Regions from separate parts of the Citrobacter sp. ANG330 genome, predicted to be linked through region 2. Evidence: predicted binding sites of a transcription regulator. Region 2 holds the regulator's gene; each other region holds the start of a gene.
The links. The regulator PurR, encoded in region 2, represses purine synthesis genes. The targets are predictions, from matches to a motif close to CANGCAAACGTTTGCNTG.
Positions count from the first base shown of each region.

Region 1: a site for PurR is predicted at 2,188-2,205, ahead of purM (phosphoribosylformylglycinamidine cyclo-ligase). Genes of this name have one in related genera too.
Region 3: a site for PurR is predicted at 2,266-2,283, ahead of purL (phosphoribosylformylglycinamidine synthase). Genes of this name have one in related genera too.

Region 1 covers NZ_JASJUI010000001.1:1,037,192-1,042,501, reverse strand. Annotated here, with positions in the region: gene ppk1 (polyphosphate kinase 1) at 1-265, opposite strand, end outside; gene purN (phosphoribosylglycinamide formyltransferase) at 453-1,094, opposite strand; gene purM (phosphoribosylformylglycinamidine cyclo-ligase) at 1,091-2,128, opposite strand; gene QNN88_RS05170 (6-phospho-beta-glucosidase) at 2,391-3,821, shown strand; gene upp (uracil phosphoribosyltransferase) at 4,004-4,630, shown strand; gene uraA (uracil permease) at 4,725-5,310, shown strand, end outside.
Region 2 covers NZ_JASJUI010000002.1:69,945-75,254, reverse strand. Annotated here, with positions in the region: gene cfa (cyclopropane fatty acyl phospholipid synthase) at 1-125, opposite strand, end outside; gene punC (purine nucleoside transporter PunC) at 418-1,623, opposite strand; gene punR (DNA-binding transcriptional activator PunR) at 1,736-2,668, shown strand; gene purR (HTH-type transcriptional repressor PurR) at 2,665-3,690, opposite strand; gene QNN88_RS06025 (YnhF family membrane protein) at 3,985-4,074, shown strand; gene QNN88_RS06020 (MFS transporter) at 4,184-5,310, shown strand, end outside.
Region 3 covers NZ_JASJUI010000001.1:1,118,469-1,123,778, reverse strand. Annotated here, with positions in the region: gene tadA (tRNA adenosine(34) deaminase TadA) at 16-534, shown strand; gene mltF (membrane-bound lytic murein transglycosylase MltF) at 551-2,101, opposite strand; gene purL (phosphoribosylformylglycinamidine synthase) at 2,363-5,310, shown strand, end outside.

The sequences.
Region 1 (5,310 bases), on a different contig from region 2:
GGTCCGCTTTCAGCACGCGGGACTGGATTTTGCCTAACAGGTGGCGAGAATGTGAATTTGAACCCTGTTCTTCGCTGATGATGATGCGACGTTTGAGCTCTGCGAAGCGAACTTTGTAGAATTCATCCAGGTTATTGGAATAGATGCCTAAGAAACGCATCCGCTCAATCAGCGGGTTTGATTTATCAGCCGCTTCCTGGAGCACACGTTCGTTGAACGCTAACCAGCTCAGCTCTTTCTCGATATAAAGCTTTTCCTGACCCATTAATACATATACTCCGTTTTATTCACGGGACACTGCCTGATTATTATGGCGAGCATTGCGCTCAGATGTCCAACTGTGCCAGAAAAGTATGACAATAAACCGTCTGATCGCAAAGAGGAAGGGGGACTGGAGGTCAGAAGAGAACAGCAGGCCGGATAAGGGATGATGTCCACTATCCGGCATGGTTTTATTCGTCGGCAGCATAACCCTGCGGCGGCAGTTGAACACCGTCCAGCCAGGCTGCGTTATCGCGCATTTTCAACCGACCGTCGACAAACCAACTGACGACCAGTGGATAAATAGCGTGCTCCTGCGCCTGAACGCGCGCGGTGATCTCATCTTCATCGTCGCCGTCAAAGACCGGCACTTTGGCCTGTAAAATGACCGGCCCACCGTCGAGTTCGTCGGTGACAAAGTGGACCGAGGTGCCGTGTTCCTCATCGCCATTTTCCAGCGCCTGGCGGTGGGTGTGCAAACCGGGATATTTGGGCAACAGGGAAGGGTGAATATTCAGCAGCCGGCCGTTGTAGTGCGCGACGAACGCCGGGCTCAGAATGCGCATAAAACCAGCCAGCACCACTACGTCAGGCGCATAAGCGTCGATCTCAAGGATCAGCTCGCGGTCAAATGCTTCACGGCTGGAAAACTGGTCCGCCGTCAGCGTATGGGCCGGGATTGCCGCTTTTCTGGCTCGCTCAAGGCCGAACGCGTCGGCCTTGTTGCTGAATACTGCCCGCAGGGTGCCGTTGATTTTCTTCTCTTTGCAGGCATCAATAATCGCCTGCAAATTGCTTCCGTTACCGGAAATAAGCACCACAATATTCATTATTCAATAACCACGCGTTGCGCGGAATCGGAAGCCTTGATGACGCCGAGCTTCCAGGCTTCTTCACCTTTTGCCTTCAACAGGGCAAGGGCGTTGTCTACTTCTGCCGCCGGCAGGGCAATGACCATGCCGACGCCGCAGTTAAAGGTACGATACATTTCATGCTGGCTGACGTTACCAGCGCTCTGCAGCCAATTGAAAACGGCTGGCCACTGCCAGGAGGATTCATCGATCACCGCCTGCGTGTTGTCCGGCAGCACGCGCGGAATGTTTTCCCAGAAGCCGCCGCCGGTCAGGTGCGCGATAGCGTGCACATCAACCTTCTCGATCAGTTCCAGAATCGATTTCACGTAGATACGGGTCGGCGCCAGCAGGTGATCGGCCAGCGATTTGCCTTCCAGATCCGTTGTTTGCGGATCACAACCGCTGACTTCGACAATTTTACGTACCAGTGAGTAGCCGTTGGAGTGCGGACCGCTGGAACCCAGTGCAATCAGCACATCGCCATCGGCGACTTTGGAACCGTCGATAATTTCTGATTTTTCGACCACGCCGACGCAGAAACCGGCGACGTCATAATCTTCACCGTGGTACATCCCCGGCATTTCAGCGGTTTCCCCGCCGACCAACGCGCAACCGGATTGCAGGCAGCCTTCGGCGATACCCTGAATGACGCTGGCTGCGGTATCCACATCCAGTTTGCCCGTCGCGTAATAGTCGAGGAAAAACAGCGGCTCAGCGCCCTGAACCACCAGGTCGTTAACGCACATCGCCACGAGATCAATGCCGATGGTATCGTGACGTTTCAGATCCATCGCCAGACGCAGTTTTGTCCCGACGCCATCAGTACCGGAAACCAGCACGGGTTCACGATATTTTTGCGGCAATGCGCACAGCGCACCGAAGCCACCCAGACCACCCATCACTTCCGGGCGGCGAGTTTTCTTCACTACGCCTTTGATTCGATCCACCAGAGCATTACCCGCGTCAATATCAACACCGGCATCTTTGTAGCTAAGAGAGGTTTTATCGGTCACTGCCTGGTTCCCCACGTTTTCTTACGGTAAAAGTAAAATTCGGCGCAATTCTAACAGGGAAAGCAAACGTTTGCGAGTTTGCGATGCATCCGTTTTTATCTGTTGAAATTTCCTGCGTTTTCTTCGCGGAGCGGCGTTTTTATGACCTGAACCACGAAAATGAAACCGGATTCAGTTTCACCCTTGAAAGCATTGCCGGGATTGCTCAGTATCATACTGAAACCGGTTTCTGTTTTGTCATAACAAATCAACGAGGGAAACTATGTCTGGATTTAACGCGAATTTCATGTGGGGCGGGGCGGTCGCCGCTCATCAGCTGGAGGGCGGCTGGCAGGAAGGCGGAAAAGGGATCAGCGTTGCCGACGTGATGACAGCGGGCGCTCACGGCGTGGCGCGAGAAATTACCGATGGCGTGCTGCCCGGCAAAAACTACCCTAACCACGAGGCGATCGATTTCTATCACCGCTACAAAGAGGACATTAAGCTTTTTGCGGAAATGGGCTTTAAATGCTTCCGGACGTCCATTGCCTGGACGCGCATTTTCCCACTCGGGGATGAAACGCAGCCAAACGAGGCGGGGCTGCAATTTTACGACGATCTGTTTGATGAATGCCTGAAGTATGGAATTGAACCTGTTATTACGCTGTCGCACTTCGAAATGCCCTACCACCTGGTGACAGAATATGGCGGCTGGCGCAACCGCAAGCTGATCGACTTTTTTGTCCGCTTTGCAAAAGTCGTTTTTACTCGCTATCAGGGCAAAGTGAAGTACTGGATGACCTTCAATGAGATCAACAACCAGGCCAATTACCATGAGGATTTCGCGCCGTTCACAAACTCCGGCCTGAAGTATCAGCCAGGTGAAGATCGTGAACCGGTGATGTACCAGGCGGCGCATTATGAACTGGTTGCCAGTGCGCTGGCGGTAAAGGCGGCACGAGAGATTAACCCGGCATTGCAGATCGGCTGCATGATCGCTATGTGTCCCATCTACCCACTGACCTGTGCGCCAAACGATATGATGATGGCGATGAATGCGATGCACCGTCGCTACTGGTTTACCGACGTGCATGTGCGGGGGAAATATCCGCAGCATATTCTCAATTATTTTGCGCGCCGCGAGTTTGACCTCGATATCACGGAAGAAGACCGTGTTGCCCTCTCCGAAGGTTGCGTCGATTACATTGGTTTCAGCTACTACATGTCGTTTGTCACCAAAGCGACGGACGATAACCCGCAGCTCGATTACGACGAGAGCAAAAGTCTGGTCTCCAATCCCTACGTACAGAAATCGGACTGGGGGTGGCAGATTGATCCGGTAGGGTTGCGCTATTCGCTGAACTGGTTCTGGGATCACTACCAGTTGCCGTTGTTTATTGTTGAGAATGGGTTTGGTGCGATTGATATTCAGCAACCGGATGGCACCGTAGACGACAGCTATCGTATTGAGTATATGGCCGCCCATCTGCGCGAAATGAAAAAAGCAGTGGAAGAGGATGGCGTGGATCTGATGGGGTATACCCCGTGGGGATGTATCGATCTGGTCTCTGCGGGAACGGGAGAGATGAAAAAGCGTTACGGGTTTATCTACGTTGATAAAAATAATGATGGCAGTGGGACACTGGCTCGCAGCCGTAAGAAATCATTCGCCTGGTATCAGCAGGTGATAAAAAGCAACGGTGAATCCCTCTGATTTCAGCCACTTGGTACGACGCCCCGCACAGAATGCGGGGCGTGTTTTATACTCATCACCCAAACGTATACCACTTTGCTTGATCCAGGTCATGCATACGTTATATTGCGCCAGAGAGGAAAAGCGGTATAATCCGGCGATTTTTTTTGTGGTTGCCACTCGTCTGAGGAAAGGAGAAGAGTATGAAGATCGTGGAAGTCAAACACCCACTCGTCAAACACAAGCTGGGTCTGATGCGTGAGAACGATATCAGCACCAAACGCTTTCGTGAACTCGCCTCGGAAGTAGGCAGTCTGCTGACCTACGAAGCGACTGCAGGCCTGGAAACCGAAAAAGTAACCATTGAAGGCTGGAATGGTCCGGTCGAAGTGGATCAAATCAAAGGCAAAAAAATTACCGTCGTACCTATCCTGCGTGCCGGTCTGGGCATGATGGAAGGCGTGCTGGAAAACGTCCCCAGCGCACGTATCAGCGTGGTCGGTATGTACCGTAACGAAGAGACGCTGGAGCCGGTCCCCTATTTCCAGAAGCTGGTATCCAATATTGACGAGCGCATGGCGCTTATCGTCGACCCGATGCTGGCGACCGGGGGCTCCGTTATCGCCACCATCGATCTGCTGAAAAAAGCGGGCTGCAGCAGCATCAAAGTGCTGGTGCTGGTGGCGGCGCCAGAAGGCATCGCCGCGCTGGAAAAAGCGCATCCGGATGTGGAACTCTACACCGCGTCGATCGACCAGGGCCTGAACGAGCACGGATACATTATTCCGGGGCTGGGCGATGCCGGCGATAAGATTTTTGGTACTAAGTAAGTGAATCGCTAATCAATAGCCGACTTAAGAGTCGGCTTTTTTTTGAATAAAACAACTCAACGACTCATAACAAACACACTCAGAGGAAAACACTATGACGCGCCGTGCTATCGGGGTGAGTGAAAGACCGCCGCTTTTACAGACAATCCCGCTTAGTTTGCAGCATCTGTTCGCCATGTTTGGCGCAACCGTGCTGGTGCCAGTGCTGTTTCATATCAACCCGGCTACCGTTTTGTTGTTCAACGGGATCGGGACCTTGCTGTATCTCTTTATCTGTAAAGGAAAAATCCCTGCCTATTTAGGTTCAAGCTTCGCGTTTATCTCCCCGGTTCTGCTGCTGCTGCCGCTGGGATACGAAGTAGCGCTGGGCGGCTTTATCATGTGCGGCGTGCTGTTCTGCCTGGTTTCTTTCATTGTCAAGAAAGCCGGTACAGGCTGGCTGGACGTGATGTTCCCTCCGGCGGCAATGGGCGCAATCGTTGCCGTTATCGGTCTGGAACTGGCAGGGGTTGCCGCCGGTATGGCCGGACTGCTGCCTGCGGAAGGGCAATCTGCGGATTCGAAGACCATCATTATCTCGATGGTGACGCTGGCGGTGACCGTGTTTGGCTCGGTGCTGTTCCGCGGCTTCCTTGCGATTATCCCGATCCTGATTGGGGTACTGGCGGGTTATGCGCTGT
Region 2 (5,310 bases):
TTGACGCGTATATCTGCTGGTGAAGAGCCGTTGATGGCAATGCCCGCGCGGCTTAATAATTCGTTAGTGATACGGTACCAGTCGTCATCCGGTACGCTGACTTCTTCTATACACGATGAACTCATAGTTTCTCCATCACTGGTCGGTGATCAGAACCTTAAAACAGCGTAGACGCTTTTTGGGCTTTGTGAGAAATCTCACGGAAACATTCCGCGAGTCTATTATCCGACGTAGAACAGAGGAAGGGAGAACCCCTTGCCGAAAAGGCCATCCATGGGGAAACGGGAACGCTCCGGTTCCCGTTAGCACATAATAATTATCGTAATTTTTAACAACCGAAATTTAGTATAGGCCTCAAAAAACGATGATACAACCAAAAATTGTTAGCCGACTAATTAACGATGATTATGAGTGATATCAATGGGATTCGCCGTGGGCAATCTCGCGATCCGTCTGAGGTTCATTGGTTTCTGACTGCTGCAGTTGCATCTTATAACCCAGCCCCGCCAGGACAACCGTCGACAGCATTACGCTGGTCGTGGTCAGCAGCGGTGTGCTGATAAGCCAGGAAACCACCAGGCTTGCCAGGAAGCACAGACCCAATTGCAGAGTATTTTGTAGCGCAGCGGCACGACCTGTCGCCTGCGGGAATGGGCGCAGCGCCTGAGCGACCACAATCGGGTAGATAGCCCCATTGGCTACCGCCATCACGCAGAAGGGGATCAGGATCTCTGCAAGCGTGATGTGATGGATAAAGCTTGCCGCCCAGGTTGCCACTACGCTCAGCGCATAGATAACTAGCAGCCAGGGCAGGAGCTGTTGACCCTGCCATTTTTGCAGTGCGGCGCGACAGCCGTAGCCACCCACCAGAAAAGCGATGGTCTGCGGCACATAGCTCAGTCCAATTACCGCCGGACTGTAGCCCATATCACTCAGAATAAATGGCGAACCGGTCAGCCATGCAAAGAAGCTGGCAGAACAGGCGGCGTAGATCAGGACGTTGCCACGGTACGCTTTTGCGCGCAGCAAGGTGGTGAAGGTCAGTTTGTCCTTGCTGTCGTCACGCGCCCGGGGGCTGGGTTTTAAAAACAGCGCAGGCACCATCAGCAGCAGCGTGATGAAAAATAGCGTGGCAAAGATCGCCTGCCAGGAAAGATGAGTCAGGATCCAGCTGCCTAATAAGGGCGCCAGTGCAGGGGACAGCCCGACCAGCGGCATTATCGTCGCGAAAATACGGTTAATTTTATGCGAAGGATAGTAATCAGTCACCAGCGCCTGCCAGATGACGGTCGCTGCACAGACACCCACCGCCTGAATAAAGCGCAGAACTAACAGGCCGGTTGCGCTTTCGACCCACAGCATACCCAGACTACCCAGGGCAAAGACAGACAGCCCCAGCAGCAGGATCGGTTTACGTCCGTAGCGATCTGAGAGCGGGCCCCACAGCAGTTGTGCGATGGCAAAACCCGCTAAAAACAGACTCAGGCTGGCGCTGACGGCAGATGCCGGTGTTTGCAGGTCAGATTGAATGGTGGCAAAAGCGGGCAAATACATGTCGGTCGCCAGAAAACCCAGCACGCTGAGTCCTGCCAGCCAGACTAAAAACCCTTTTCCAGGTTGCATAGTTGTTCTCTAATTTTTGATTAATCACACTGGCGCAGAGTGTAGGGAGTGAATTTCGGCTTGTGAAACGCTAATATTTGTTTATTGCATTCAAAAATTTTGTAGGCAGATTATGTGGTCAGAATATGCGCTGGAAGTGGTCGATGCCGTGGCGCGCAACGGGAGTTTCAGTTCCGCGGCCCAGGAGTTGCACCGGGTACCCTCGGCGGTCAGTTATACGGTTCGCCAGATGGAAGAGTGGCTGGCCGTCCCGCTTTTTGAACGCCGTCATCGTGATGTCGTGTTAACCCCGGCAGGCGCCTGGTTTTTGAAAGAAGGGCGTTCTGTCATCAAAAAAATGCAGATCACGCGCCAGCAGTGTCAGCAAATCGCCAATGGCTGGCGGGGGCAACTCCCCATCGCGGTGGATAACATCGTGCGCCCGGAACGCACGCGGCAATTGATCGTCGATTTCTATCGCCACTTTGATGACGTAGAGCTGCTGGTCTTTCAGGAAGTGTTCAATGGCGTCTGGGACGCGCTGTCAGATGGCAGGGTTGAACTCGCTATCGGTGCGACCCAGGCGATCCCGGTCGGCGGACGATATACCTTCCGCGATATGGGTAAACTGAGCTGGTGTTGTGTTGTTGCCAGCACACATCCACTGGCCGCCATGAGTGGACCCTTAAGCGATGATACGTTGCGCAACTGGCCGTCACTGGTGCTGGAAGATACTTCCCGCACTCTGCCGAAACGGGTGACCTGGCTGCTGGACAACCAGAAGCGGGTGGTGGTCCCGGATTGGGCATCCTCCGCAACCTGCATCAGCGCCGGACTTTGTATCGGCATGGTGCCGACACATTTTGCCAGGCCATATTTTAATAAAGGACAGTGGGTGGCGCTGAATCTGGAAAACCCCTTCCCGGATTCGGCCTGTTGCCTGACCTGGCAGCAGAACGATATGTCACCTGCGCTAATCTGGCTGCTGGATTATCTGGGAGATAGCGAAACGCTGAACAAAGAATGGTTGCGGGAGCCTGACGAGGCTCCCGCAGAAGAGGCTTAACGACGGTAATCGCGGAAGGGGCCATCGGCAACAGAGCGGCGCTCAACCAGACGCGGGTGAACTTCAATGGATTGTGACTCTTCACGTTTATTGACGATGCGGTCAAGCAACATGTTAAAGGCCGTCTCACCCAGTGAATCTTTCGGCTGGTGGATGGTGGTCAGAGCTGGCGTAAAGAAGCGGGCGTTGCGCACGTTGTCATAGCCTATCAGCGACACGTCCTGAGGGACGCGCAGACCCATTTCATCAGCGGCGCAAAGGGCACCCATTGCCATGACATCGCCACCGCAGAAAACCGCTGTCGGGCGATGCGCCTGTGACAGAATTTGCTGCATCGCACGGTAGCCGGATTCTGGTTCGAAGTCGCCTTGCACAATCCAGTTTTCAGGCACTTTAATCAGCGCTTCTTCCATCGCTTTCATAAAACCGGCCAGACGGCCTGCGCCGGTGTTGCGCTCCATCAGTCCCGGGATCACGCCAATTTCGCGATGTCCGCGTTCAATAAGGTAACGGCCAGCCATATAACCGCCCTCAAAGGCGTTATCAATCACGGTATCAGTGAAATCGGCTTTGGCCTCGCCCCAGTCCATCACAACCATCGGGATATGACGATACTCTTCCAGCATCGAGAGCAGAGGGGCGGGATATTCGGAACACATCACCAGCAGGCCATCCACGCGTTTTTGCGCCATCATGGACAGATAGGCACGTTGCTTTTCCAGGTTGTTCCAGACATTACCGAGGATCAGGGTATAGCCTTTCTGAAAGCAGTTTTTTTCAACTGCTTCAATAATTTCAGCAAAGTAGGGGGCTTCGCTGCTGGTCGCCAGCAACCCGATAGACTTGGTATGATTCACCTTCAGACTACGGGCTACCGCGCTGGGGGAATAGTGCAATTCTTTGATTGCCGCCCACACTGCATTGCGTGTTTCTTCAGCGACGAAACGCGTTTTGTTAATTACGTGTGATACGGTTGTAGTGGAAACGTTTGCGCGCTTCGCTACATCTTTAATTGTTGCCATTAAATCTCACTCCAGACCCAACCTGAACAGTCAAATATGCTAAGTAAACGTTTGCCTTTACTCATCCTGTGCGCAACGTCAGGGTTGCAGCATGCCGGGAAAACGCAACAGAGCATCAGGAAGGGGTCAATGGCCGGTACGCTAATCAAGTAAGCGTCGAATTTTGGCTGATCTTAACGAAAAGGGGAAGTATTAAAAGCACATATCACGCTAAATCGTGGGAGATTTTCGCACGCAAGTGTGCAAAAATGCGCTATATCACTTTTTGTGTGGGAATAAAAAGGAGAAAAGTTGATGAGCACCGATCTTAAATTTTCATTAGTAACTACGTTTATCGTTCTGGCTTTAATCGTTGCTGGCGGTCTGACAGCGGCACTGCATTGATTTCCCGTCGGGGGAGTCTCTGCTCCCTCGTCACTCCCGCCATATTGTTATTGAATCTGCAAAAGTCTTTTGTATTTTTGTTAACTTCTCTTTTTTTGTGATTGATGTCATGCTTTTGACTCTTAGTTACGCATCGCGCCTCGACGCGAAGAGCCGGAGTCATCACTGCATGAAAATTAATTATCCTTTACTGTCGCTGGCTATCGGCGCGTTCGGCATCGGTACGACCGAGTTTTCGCCAATGGGTCTGCTACCCGTCATCGCGCGTGGCGTCGATGTGTCTATTCCCGCAGCAGGTATGCTAATCAGCGCCTACGCTGTCGGTGTGATGGTCGGGGCACCGCTAATGACGCTGCTGTTGTCACATCGCGGACGTCGCAATGCGCTGATTTTTCTGATGGCTATCTTTACGCTTGGCAACGTGCTGTCGGCCATTTCCCCGGACTACACAACACTGATGCTGTCACGCATTTTGACCAGCCTTAACCACGGCGCGTTCTTTGGCCTGGGCTCCGTTGTGGCAGCCAGCGTGGTGCCGAAGCACAAGCAGGCCAGCGCGGTGGCGACCATGTTTATGGGGCTGACCATCGCCAATATTGGCGGCGTTCCGGCGGCAACCTGGCTGGGTGAGACCATCGGCTGGCGGATGTCGTTTATGGCAACGGCCGGTTTGGGCGTCATTTCGATGCTGAGTCTCTTTTTCTCGTTGCCGAAAGGTGGGGCTGGGGCACGTCCGGAGGTGAAAAAAGAGCTGGCGGTACTGATGCGTCCCCAGGTGCTTTCTGCTCTGCTTACCACGGTACTGGGGGCGGGGGCCATGTTTACGCTGTACACCTATATATCGCCAGTCCTGCAAAGCATCACTCATGCCACGCCGGCCTTTGTGACCGGAATGCTGGTTCTGATCGGCGTGGGCTTCTCCATAGGTAACTATTTGGGTGGCAAACTGGCCGATCGCTCGGTTAACGGTACGCTAAAGGGCTTCTTGCTGCTGCTGATGGTGATTATGCTGGCTATTCCCCTGTTGGCGCAGAATGAACTGGGCGCGGCGATAAGTATGGTGGTCTGGGGGGCAGCGACCTTCGCGGTGGTTCCTCCGCTGCAAATGCGCGTTATGCGTGTGGCTCACGAAGCACCGGGTTTGTCATCTTCCGTGAATATCGGCGCTTTTAACCTCGGTAATGCTTTGGGTGCCGCTGCGGGCGGGGCCGTCATTTCTGGTGGGTTAGGCTACAG
Region 3 (5,310 bases), on a different contig from region 2:
TATAATGCGCCCGCGATGATTACCGGAGTTCTCCCTTTGTCAGATATTGAATTTAGCCACGAATACTGGATGCGCCATGCATTAACGCTGGCGAAGCGCGCCTGGGATGAGCGTGAAGTTCCGGTCGGCGCTGTATTAGTACACAACAATCGCGTGATCGGCGAAGGCTGGAACCGCCCGATTGGCCATCACGATCCGACCGCGCACGCGGAGATCATGGCGCTGCGTCAGGGCGGCCTCGTCCTGCAAAACTATCGGCTGATTGATGCCACGCTGTACGTGACCCTTGAGCCATGCGTCATGTGCGCTGGCGCGATGGTGCACAGCCGTATCAGCCGCGTGGTGTTCGGCGCGCGCGATGCAAAAACCGGCGCCGCTGGCTCGCTGATGGATGTTCTGCATCATCCGGGAATGAATCATCGCGTTGAGGTCACTGAGGGGATCCTGCGTGAAGAGTGTGCAACGCTGCTCAGCGATTTCTTTCGCATGCGCCGCCAGGAGATCAAAGCGTTGAAGAAAGCCGCAAGCCAGTAATCATTGCGGCCTCAGCTTACTGTTTCTCTTCTTTCTTCTGCGGTAAACGCAGCAGTGATGGAGAGTGCGTCAGATAGCCAGACGACGATTGCGACAGGAAGGCGGAGAGCGGTCGTCGCTGTTTGCCAAATTCCGTTGGCGAGACGACCGGATACTCTTGCGCCAGTTTCATCTCTTCAGCCAGTTGCTTTTCTTTCTCCTGCAAATAGCCCTGCAGACTTATCTGATATTTACGGATGTTCTCAACGTAGGCGTAGGCTTCATGTCCGCGCGCATAGCCGTAGGTCAGCTTGCTGTAATACTGTTTTTGACTGAGCAACGGCAGGCGCTGTTTGACGTCCGCCCAACTGTCCGGGTTTCCCTTCGTTTTGGCCGTCAGCGCCCGCGCATCAAGCATATGCGCATAACCCATGTTATAGGCCGCCAGCGCAAACCAGATGCGCTCGTTCTCTGGCACCGTGTCTGGCACTTTACTCATCATATCCTGTAAATAGCGCGCCCCACCGCTGAGGCTCTGCTCAGGATCGGTCCTGTCGGTCAGACCCAGACTCTGTGCCGTGTTTTTGGTGAGCATCATCATGCCGCGCACGCCGGTCGGTGAAGTGGCCTGCGGATCCCAGTGTGATTCCTGCCAGGCGATCGCGGCAAGCAACTGCCAGTCAATTTCCTGGGCGTGCTTTTCAAACAGCGGTTTTAAATCGGGGAGCATGGCGTCAACCGCGCGCAGAAAGGTGCGGGTATCGACATAGTCAAAATCATCGCCGTGTCCCAGATACTTTTCTTCAAGACGCGCCAGCGAACCGTCCTCATTCATGCCGTTGAAGAAATCGAGCAGGGCGGCGGACAGCGTGTTGTCGTCATCCAGCACACTGAACCAGGTGACCGGCTGCTCGTCTGTAACGTCCAGCGCCACCGCCAGTTCCGGATGAACGCGTTGATAAAGGCTAATGGCGACAGAATCGGCGATAGTGTAATCCAGTTGACCGGCAATCACGGCGTCAAGCAGTTCAGTAGAGCCTTTCTTCTCGTCAATGCGCCAGCTCAGATCGGGGTATTTTGTCTCTTTCAGGGTTTGCAGATCGTTTGCCACCACATGCCCGGGCGTGATGGTAAGCTGGCTTTCCGTCACGCTACCCAATGTACGGGGGCGGTACTGACCCACTTTGTAGACCAGTTGCTGGGAGACAGAATAGTAGGTCGGCCCCGGCTGATAGTTTTTTACCCGCTCGCTGTTGTAGACCAGCCCGGCAGCCAGCAGATCGGCGTTGCCATTATCCAGGTCGTCAAACAACTGACTGATATTCTGGCGTACGGTCACTTTTAGCTTTACGCCCAGATAGCTGGCGAACTGCTGTGCCAGCTCATAATCGAGCCCGTACGGCTTGCCGTCGAGTTTTGCCCAGGTGAGCGGCGACTCAATGGTGCTCACACGCAACTCTCCCCGCGACTGGATCGCGGCGATACGATTATCGGCTTTACCGAACCAGGGGATTGAGGGCCAGAGGGCCGCCGCCAGCAGCAGCGTCAGTATGCCGATGAACAGATAATTAATCTTTAATTTTTTCAATTAGTTAATTCTCTGAACCGTGCGTTGCCTCAGGATGGGAAAAGGAATAGATAGACCAGGAATATTCATCAATGAGCGGCATTTTGCTTAAACTTGCGCCAGTTGGCAACTAATTACAGCCATTGGCAGCATCGTATGACAAGAACGACGGCGGATTTTATTTCGACGCAAACGGTTTCGTCGGCGGCATAGATTCTTTATAATGACGCCCGTTTCCCCACTTGGGCACACCGAAAGCTTAGCTTAGAAGACGAGAGACTTATGATGGAAATTCTGCGTGGTTCGCCTGCACTGTCCGCATTCCGTATTAACAAACTGCTGGCACGTTTTCAGGCTGCCAACCTCCAGGTAAGCAATATTTACGCCGAGTACGTCCATTTCGCTGACCTGAACGCTCCGTTGAACGAGGATGAGCACGCGCAGCTTGCCCGTCTGCTGAAATACGGCCCCAGCCTGAGCAGTCATACCCCGGAAGGGAAACTGCTGTTGGTGACGCCGCGCCCCGGCACCATCTCCCCCTGGTCTTCCAAAGCGACAGATATCGCCCATAACTGCGGTCTGCAACAGATTGATCGCCTGGAACGTGGCGTCGCTTACTATGTTGAAGCCGCCACGCTGACCGCTGAACAGTGGCAGCAGGTTGCTGCCGAACTGCATGATCGCATGATGGAGACGGTGTTCTCTTCTTTAACCGACGCGGAAAAACTGTTTGCTCACCATCAGCCAGCGCCGGTTGCAAGCGTTGACCTGCTGGGTGAAGGCCGTCAGGCGCTGATGGACGCTAACCTGCGTCTCGGTCTGGCGCTGGCGGACGACGAAATTGATTACCTGCAGGATGCGTTTACCCGTCTGGGGCGCAACCCGAATGACATCGAGCTCTACATGTTTGCGCAGGCGAACTCTGAGCATTGCCGCCACAAGATTTTCAACGCCGACTGGGTGATTGACGGTAAGCAACAGCCGAAGTCGCTGTTCAAAATGATCAAAAACACCTTTGAAGCCACCCCGGACCACGTCCTTTCTGCTTATAAGGATAACGCGGCGGTCATGGAAGGGTCCGAAGTCGGCCGTTACTATGCTGACCACGCAAGCGGGCGCTACGATTTCCACCAGGAGCCAGCGCACATCCTGATGAAGGTGGAAACCCATAACCACCCGACGGCGATCTCGCCGTGGCCGGGCGCGGCGACCGGTTCCGGCGGTGAAATCCGTGATGAAGGGGCAACCGGACGCGGCGCGAAGCCAAAAGCGGGTCTGGTGGGCTTCTCCGTCTCTAACCTGCGTATTCCGGGCTTTGAGCAGCCGTGGGAAGAAGACTTCGGCAAGCCGGAGCGTATTGTGACCGCGCTGGATATCATGACTGAAGGCCCGCTGGGCGGTGCGGCGTTTAACAACGAATTTGGTCGCCCGGCGCTGAACGGCTATTTCCGTACTTACGAAGAAAAAGTGAACAGTCACAATGGTGAAGAGCTTCGCGGCTACCACAAGCCGATTATGCTGGCGGGCGGGATCGGGAATATCCGGGCCGATCACGTGCAGAAAGGCGAGATCGTCGTCGGGGCGAAGCTGATTGTTCTCGGCGGCCCGGCAATGAACATCGGTCTGGGCGGCGGCGCGGCCTCGTCTATGGCCTCCGGTCAGTCTGATGCGGATCTCGACTTCGCTTCCGTACAGCGTGATAACCCGGAGATGGAACGCCGCTGTCAGGAAGTGATCGACCGCTGCTGGCAGTTGGGGGAAGCGAACCCAATCCTGTTTATTCACGACGTTGGCGCGGGCGGTCTGTCAAACGCGATGCCTGAACTGGTCAGCGACGGCGGACGCGGTGGTAAATTCGAACTGCGTGACATCCTCAGCGATGAGCCGGGTATGAGCCCGCTGGAGATCTGGTGTAACGAGTCTCAGGAACGTTATGTGCTGGCCGTGGCGGCGGACCAACTGCCGCTGTTTGACGAGCTGTGTAAGCGCGAGCGCGCGCCGTATGCGGTGATTGGCGAAGCAACCGAAGAACAGCATCTGTCGCTACACGACCGTCATTTCGACAATCAGCCTATTGACCTGCCGCTTGACGTACTGCTCGGCAAGACGCCGAAGATGACTCGTGACGTTCAGACGCTGAAGGCGAAAGGCGATGCGCTAAACCGTGCGGACATCACCATTGCGGATGCCGTTAAACGCGTTCTGCATTTGCCGGCGGTGGCGGAAAAAACCTTCCTGGTGACCATTGGCGACCGTACCGTCACCGGGATGGTGTCCCGCGATCAGATGGTTGGCCCGTGGCAGGTGCCGGTGGCGAACTGCGCGGTGACCACTGCCAGCCTTGACAGCTACTATGGTGAAGCGATGTCAATCGGTGAACGTGCCCCCGTGGCGCTGCTCGACTTCTCCGCTTCTGCCCGTCTGGCGGTCGGGGAAGCGCTGACTAACATCGCCGCCACGCAGATTGGCGATATCAAACGCATTAAGCTTTCCGCCAACTGGATGGCCGCAGCCGGTCACCCGGGCGAAGATGCCGGTTTATACGAAGCGGTGAAAGCGGTCGGTGAAGAACTCTGTCCGGCGCTGGGGCTGACCATTCCGGTGGGTAAAGACTCAATGTCGATGAAAACCCGCTGGCAGGAAGGCAATGAACAGCGCGAAATGACCTCGCCGCTGTCGCTGGTGATTTCCGCTTTTGCCCGCGTGGAAGATGTGCGTCATACCATTACGCCGCAGCTTTCTACTGAAGATAACGCGCTGCTGCTGATCGACCTGGGCTGTGGACATAACGCGCTGGGTGCGACGGCGCTGGCGCAGGTGTACCGTCAGCTTGGCGATACACCGGCAGATGTGCGTGACGTCGCGCAACTGAAAGGCTTCTACGACGCGATGCAGGCGCTGGTGGCGCAACGTAAACTGCTTGCTTATCACGACCGTTCCGATGGCGGCCTGCTGGTGACGCTGGCGGAAATGGCCTTCACCGGTCACTGCGGTATTCAGGCGGACATCGCCGCACTGGGCGACGATCGTCTGGCGGCGCTGTTTAACGAAGAACTTGGGGCGGTGATTCAGGTTCGCGCAGCGGATCGCGAGGCGGTGGAAGCACTGCTGGCGCAACACGGTCTGGGCGATTGCGTACATTATCTGGGTCAGGCCGTCACGGGCGATCGTTTTGTTATCGAAGCCAACGGTCAGACCGTCTTCAGTGAAAGCCGCACGACGCTTCGCAT